Regions from separate parts of the Burkholderia sp. AW49-1 genome, predicted to be linked through region 2. Evidence: riboswitches for the same ligand, from Rfam matches in the RefSeq annotation. Region 2 holds a riboswitch; the other holds the start of a gene.

Region 1 (3,405 bases), on a different contig from region 2:
GGGCAGCTCGCCCGAGTCGACGAGGTTGCCGTTCGACAGCAGCACCGGATACGCGGTCTTGTCGGCGCGCAGCGTGACGGTGTACGACGCCATCACGTCGGGGCGGTCGAGGAAGTAGGTGATGCGGCGAAAGCCCTCGGCTTCGCACTGCGTGAAGAAGTTGTCGCTCGACACGTACAGGCCGGACAGCGTCGTGTTCTGGTCCGGCGCGCACGCGCCGTCGAGCGTGAGCTCGAACGCGTCGGGCACGTTTTCGACGGTCAGCCCGTGTTCGTGCACGCGCACCGCGCCGTACGGCGCGCCGTCGAGGTGTGCACCGAGGAATTCGAGCGCTTCGCCCAGCAGCTCCAGGTGCGGCGTCGGCGCCGCGTCCGGATTGCGGCGCACGCGCATCGTATTCCTGACGATCGTGCGGGCCGGCGCGAGATCGAATTCGAGCGCGACGGAATCGATGAGGAAGGCCGGCGGCGTATAGTCGGCGCGGCGGATCACGGTGGAGGAGGCGTTGTCGGACATGGTCGTCGAGATCGGTGGAATGGGGATCGGGCCCGCGGCGCGGGCCGGGCGAACCGGGCCATTGTACAAAGGCTGGCGGCTGCGTGCCGGGCGAACTTTTTACCGGTTCCGGCTGTCCGCGTATTATCGGCATCCCGTGCGGTTCGCGCGGTGCGACGAACGGATGACGGATCGACGAGGATCGACATGAAACACGAATGGATTCAACGAAGTGCGGGCTGGGCGGCGGTGCTGTGCGTGGCGCTGCTGACGGGCTGCACGAGCTACGTGACGACGCAGGTCACGGCCTTCTCGGACTGGAGCGGCAGCGATGCGACACGCACCTACGCCTTCACGCGCACGGATGCGCAGAAGCACAGCATCGAGCAGTCGACCTACGAGCCGATCGTCGCGAACGAGCTGTCCGCGTATGCATTCAGGCAGGTGCCTGCCGCGCAGGCCCGCTATCTGGTCGGGCTGGCCTACGGGGTCGGCAGCGATCTGGTGACGGTGCCGCAGCCGGTTTACTACGACCCGTGGTTCATGGGGCCGGGGCCGTACTGGCGGGGCGGGCCGTGGGGCCCGTGGGGGCCCTGGGGGCCGATGCCGGCCGGCTACGTCGCGCAGACCTACCAGGTCTTCGACTACACGCTCGGCATCCGGATCACGGAGCGCGCGACCGGCAAGGAAGTCTACAACGTGACCGCGCGCACCACCGGCGACAACGGTGCGCTGCTGTATGCGATGCCGTTCCTCGCGCGCAGCGCGCTCGCCGATTTCCCGTTGGCGAACGGCGCGATCCGCACGGTGCGGTTGCCGGTCGACAAGCACGGCGGCCCGGCCGCGCCGGCCGCCAACGAGCGTGCGGTGCCGGCCGTGCCGGCATCGGGGGCGGCGGTCGCGAAGTAACGCGGGATCGACACCGGCGCGGCCGCCCGGCCGCGCCACGTGCCTGCGCGCGTCACGCCCCGACGCCCAGCAGCGCCAGCGCGCCGAGCACGACGAACAGCACGGCCGCGATGCCGTGCACCAGCTTCGTCGGCAAGCGGTGCGCGAAACGGTCGCCCAGCAGGATGGCGGGCACGTTCGCCAGCATCATCCCGAAAGTCGTGCCGGCCACCACGCCGATGTAATCCTGGAAGCGCGCGGCGAGCGCGACGGTCGCGATCTGCGTCTTGTCACCCATTTCCGCGAGGAAGAACGCGACGAGCGTCGCGCCGAACACGCCGAGCCGCGAGCGGTTGGCATTGGCTTCGTCCGCATCGAGCTTGTCCGGCACGAGGATCCACAGCCCCATCGCGATGAACGAGAACGCGAGCGCCCAGCGCATGATCGACGGCGTGACGAGCGCGCCGAGCCATTCACCCAACGCACCGGCGAAGCCGTGGTTCACGAGCGTTGCGACGAGCACGCCAAGAATGATCGGCACGGGCTTGCGATAGCGCGCGGCCAGCACGAGGGACAGCAGTTGGGTCTTGTCGCCGATTTCAGCGAGGGTGACGGCGCCGGTGGAGATCAGGAAGGCTTGGGACACGTATGGGGTTCCACGGGCCGGTGTTGTGCGTGCGAGCGACGATCCACCGCGCGCCGGGCCCTGATGCGGCGCGCAGTGAACCATCGGTCTCGCCAGGCCTTGGTGGCTGCGTCCGCCATGGCCGAAAGGCCAAGTCTGTTGACGGACGCCTCCGTCACGATGCGCGCCGTTGGCGCGGAGCATCGAGCGGAGCGGCTACTCCCCAATGAGCGGCGAATTCTAGCACGCCGTGTGGCGTGCGCGGTGCGAATCCGGTTGCGCCGGCATGTGCCGCGACGCACGCCGGAGCAGGTGCAGGCAAGCGCGCGTGCGTTACGCGGCGGCGGTGCGGCGTGCGGCGCCGCGCTCGTGCACGAGCTGGCCGGCCGCATACGTGCGGTACACGGCGCGGTCGTCGCCGAGCAGCGCGAACGCGAACAGCAGTTCCTCGAGCGACTCCGCGCGTTTCGTGCGGCGCGCGAGCAGCGGCGTGGCCTGCGGGTCGAGCACGACGAAGTCGGCTTCGGTGCGCGGCGCGAGCGTGCCGACGGTGTCGGCGAGGTCGAGCGCCTGGGCGGCGCCGGCCGTCGCGAGCCAGAACATCCGCGTCGCGGTCAGGTGGTGGCCCGACAGCCGCGCGACTTTGTGCGCCTCGTTCATCGTCTGCAGCATCGAGAACGACGTGCCGCCGCCGACGTCGGTGGCGAGCGTGACGGGCACGTCGAATTCGCCGGCCTTGTCGAAGTCGAACAACCCGCTGCCGAGGAAGAAGTTCGACGTCGGGCAGTGCGCGACGACGGTGCGCGTCTCGGCCATCCGGCGACGGTCCTCGTCGTCGAGGTGGATGCAGTGGCCGTACACCGCGCGCGGGCGCAGCAGCCCGTAACGGTCGTAGATGTCGAGATAGCTGCGGTGGCCGGGGAACAGCTCGGCCACCCATTTCACTTCATCGACGTTTTCCGCGACGTGACTCTGCACGAACACGTCCGGATGGCGACGCGCGAGTTCGCCGCATGCCTCGAGCTGCGCCTCGGTGGACGTCGGCGCGAAGCGCGGCGTCAGCGCGTACATCTGGCGGCCCTTGCCGTGCCAGCGGCCGATCAGCTCGGCGCTGTCGTCATAGCCCGATTGCGCGGTGTCGCGCAGGAATTCGGGGCAGTTGCGGTCCATCAGCACCTTGCCCGCGATCATCCGCAGGTCGCGCGCGTCGCTCGCCGCGAACAGCGCGTCGGCCGACTGCTTGTGCACGGTGCAGTAGACGAGCGCGCTCGTCGTGCCGCAGGCGAGCAGTTCGTCGACGAAGAAGTCGGCGACCTCGCGCGCATGTTCCGGATCGCCGAACTGGCGCTCGGTCGGGAACGTGTACTTGTCGAGCCACGGCAGCAGGCCGGGCGCCG
Region 2 (3,405 bases):
CCGATGCGAGATATTAGCGCCCGCGTCGCGGCGAATCGATAGTCGAACCATCCAACCAAGGAAACACATGAAGCTCTATCACGCTCCCGGCAGCTGTTCGCAGGCGATTCGCATCGTGCTGCGCGAAGCGGACATCGACGTGCAGATCGTCACGGTCGACGCGCGCAAGCATCGGATCGAAGACGGCCGCAACTATTGCGACGTCAACGAACTCGGTTACGTGCCACTGCTCGAACTCGACGACGGCACGATCCTGCGCGAAGGGCCGGTGATCGCGCAGTATCTCGCGGACCGGCGCCCGGAAGCGGGGCTCGCACCCGCGCACGGCACGCTTGCGCGTTACAGGCTGATGGAATGGCTGAACTTCCTCGGCACCGAAATCCACAAGGGCTTCATCCCGCTGCTGTACGCGGTGCAGGCGGGGAAATACGTCGACCCGGCGCGGCAGAAGCTCGACAGCCGCTTCGCATGGATCGACCGGCAGCTCGACGGCAGGACCTTCGTCACGGGCGACACGTTCACGATCGCCGATGCGTACCTGTTCGCGCTCACGGGCTGGGGCAAGGCCGACTGGATGCGCTCGGTGTACAACGCGGACATCGACCTCAGCCAGTACGCGAACCTGCGCGCGTGGTACGAGCGGGTGCGGGCGCGGCCGGCCGTGCAGCAGGTGCTGCAGGCCGACGCTCGCCGCAGCGCGTCCTGACTGACGCACGCCGGGCCTTCAGCGCGTCAGTGTCACGAACAGATAGCCGACGTACCCGGCGCCGTTCGCCAGCAACGCCCAGATCGCGAGCCCGCGCGCACGCGCATTGACGCGCAGCCACACCGCCGCCGCGAGCGTGATGACCACGCCGGTCAGCACTTCGGGGCGCGGTTCCCACGGCGTCAGCATGATGCCGATCGCCGGCAGCAACGTGCCCTGGAACACCATCGCGCCGGTGATGTTGCCGAACGCGAGCGTGTCCTTCTTGCGGCGGATCCACAGCACGCTGTTGACCTTTTCCGGTAGCTCCGTCGCGATCGGCACGATGATCAGCGACAGCAGCAGCGCGGAGATCCCGAGCAGGTGCGACACACCCTCGACGCCGTGAATGAACCCCTTCGCCCCGCCGACCAGCAGCGCGACGCCGAGCGCGAGTTGCAGCGCGATGGTGGCCAGGTTGGTCGGCAGCCCGACGCGCGACAGGAACATCGCATGCGGCGCCTCGGTGCCGTGCCCGGCATCGACGAGTTGCGTCGACGCGCGGAACGTCATCAAGACGTACATCACATAGATGCCGACCAGCATCGCGGCGAGCAGCGCGCGGACGGCCCACACGTGATGCGGGACGAACATCGCGATGGTGGCGAGCGTGAATGCGGCGATGAAGTAGTTCAGGTCGCGCACGAAGCCGGTGCGCTCGGGCGCGATCGTGCCGGTCAGCCCGCGTGAGCGGATCACGGCGAGCGTCATCAGGAAGGTCGTCAGCGTCGCGAGCATCAGCGGCGCGCCGAGAATCGCGCCGACGCCGATTTCCTCGTTCACGGCCGCGTTCGACGTGCCGCCCGCGAGCGCGAGCAGCGGCACCATCGTTTCGGGCAGCGCGGTACCGACGGCGGCAAACAGCGAACCGGTCACGCCTTCGGAAATCTTCAGCCGCTCGCCGAGATGTTCGAGCGCATTCGTGAAGAGTTCGGCGGCGACCAGGATGACGATCAGCATGAGCGCCAGTTCGACGAGCATCAACGTCATGCAGCACCTCCGCAGGCAGGCACGCCGGCAGGGGCGGAACGGACGCAGCGAACGAAATGCAGGGGGAAAGCTGGAAGGAACATGGGGACTCCGTGGTCGGACGTGGACGAACCATGACGCATCTGCCGACGTCCGACCAGGAACGACGCGATGCGTCGATGGTCTCGCCAGACCGATTCGGCCGAACGCGCCACGGCCGCAGGCCGAGTGTGTTGACGCGTTCGCTTTCCGGGGATGGAAAGCAGGCTACTCCCCAAAGACGAAGGGCAGTCTAGCCGAGCCGGCCGCTTTCGGCAAGTGTGCGGTCAAGCCGCCTCGTGACGGATGCCCATGCCGCATCGGAAGCAATCGGCATGCGCGCGGCGGCATCATCCGCGTGTCACGAAACGCGGGCAGGGAAGTGCAGCGCGAAGGTCGTCCGTCCGTCGCGGCTCACGACCTCGACCTTGCCGCGATGCAGCTCGAGGATCGACTTGACGATCGCGAGCCCGAGCCCGGTGTTGCGCGCCGCGCCGTGCCGCGACGAATCGATCCGGTAGAAGCGCTCGAAGATCCGCTCGATCTGTTCGGGCGGAATCGCGATGCCGCGGTTCGTGACTTCGACGACCGCGTAGCCGGGCCGGGTCGATACGGCCAGCTCGATCGTCGATCCGGCTTCCGCGTGTTCGAGCGCGTTCGAGACGAGGTTGCCGACGGCGCGCCGGAACAGCGTCGCGTCCGCGACGACGGGCGCTGCGCCGTGCACGTCGAGGCGCACGCCGGTCTCGTCGGCCAGCGCCTGGAAATACGACGCGAGCCGGCGCAATTCGTTGCCCGCGTCGAGTTCGACCGTCTTCAGGTGCTGTTGCGCATTATCCGTGCGCGCGAGAAACAGCATGTTCTCGATCATCCGCTGAAGCCGTTCGCATTCCTCGATGTTCGAGTCGATCAGCGTTTCGTATTCCTCGGCGGTGCGGGCACGCGACAGCGTGACCTGCGACGAACTGATCACGTTCGCGAGCGGCGTGCGCATGTCGTGCGCGAGATCGGACGAGAACTGCGACAGCCGCACGAACGCGCGCTCGAGCCGGTCGAGCATCCGGTTGACCGATGTGGCGAGTTCGCGCAGCTCGATCGGGCCGCCGCGCGCATCGAGGCGTGCGGTCAGGTTGTGCGCCTCGATGCGCGACGTCTGCCGGCCGAGGCTCTCGACCGGACGCAGGCCGCGGGACGCGACCGCGTAGCCGAGCGCGCCGACCAGCAGCGCGCCGAGCACGGCCGCGAGCCAGATGTCGACACGATAACTCTCCAGCAGCGACTGGCGATCGGCCGCCGTGCGGGCCAGCGCGACCTGAATGGTTTCGCCCGACGGCAGCGTGGCGCGCGCACGGACGCAGCGCGACGTGCCGATGCCGGGCGGCGAGCACGTGAACGGGCTCGCCGCCGCGCCCGCTGCACCGGCCGGCTGCGGCCGCGCGATCACCGATGCGAGCGTGTGGCCGGCTTCGTCGGTGTGTTCGACGAGCGGGTGGTTCGCGCCGTCGTAGATGCCGAGGTAGACGCCCGGATGCGACAGCAGCACTTCATGGAAGACGGCCGGATCGGCGCGCAACGCTGCGGTCGAGCCGCTCGCCCGCGCGAGCTGCAGGAACTGGTTGAGCTTGCCGGCGATCTCGATGTCGTCGCGCCGG

What was found. Region 2 has a riboswitch for manganese ahead of ACV22W_RS32190 (sodium:calcium antiporter). Riboswitches for the same ligand answer to the same signal wherever they lie in the genome.
Region 1: linked by a shared signal. The riboswitch ahead of ACV22W_RS15980 (TMEM165/GDT1 family protein) and the one ahead of ACV22W_RS32190 (sodium:calcium antiporter) in region 2 are both predicted to bind manganese.

The regions. Positions count from the first base shown of each region.
Region 1 covers NZ_JBSAXF010000009.1:43,484-46,888, reverse strand. Annotated here, with positions in the region: gene pepN (aminopeptidase N) at 1-516, opposite strand, end outside; gene ACV22W_RS15985 (DUF4136 domain-containing protein) at 703-1,404, shown strand; gene ACV22W_RS15980 (TMEM165/GDT1 family protein) at 1,457-2,029, opposite strand; yybP-ykoY riboswitch at 2,070-2,245, opposite strand; gene guaD (guanine deaminase) at 2,342-3,405, opposite strand, start outside.
Region 2 covers NZ_JBSAXF010000048.1:15,299-18,703, reverse strand. Annotated here, with positions in the region: gene gstA (glutathione transferase GstA) at 68-706, shown strand; gene ACV22W_RS32190 (sodium:calcium antiporter) at 725-1,735, opposite strand; yybP-ykoY riboswitch at 1,827-2,002, opposite strand; gene ACV22W_RS32185 (heavy metal sensor histidine kinase) at 2,115-3,405, opposite strand, start outside.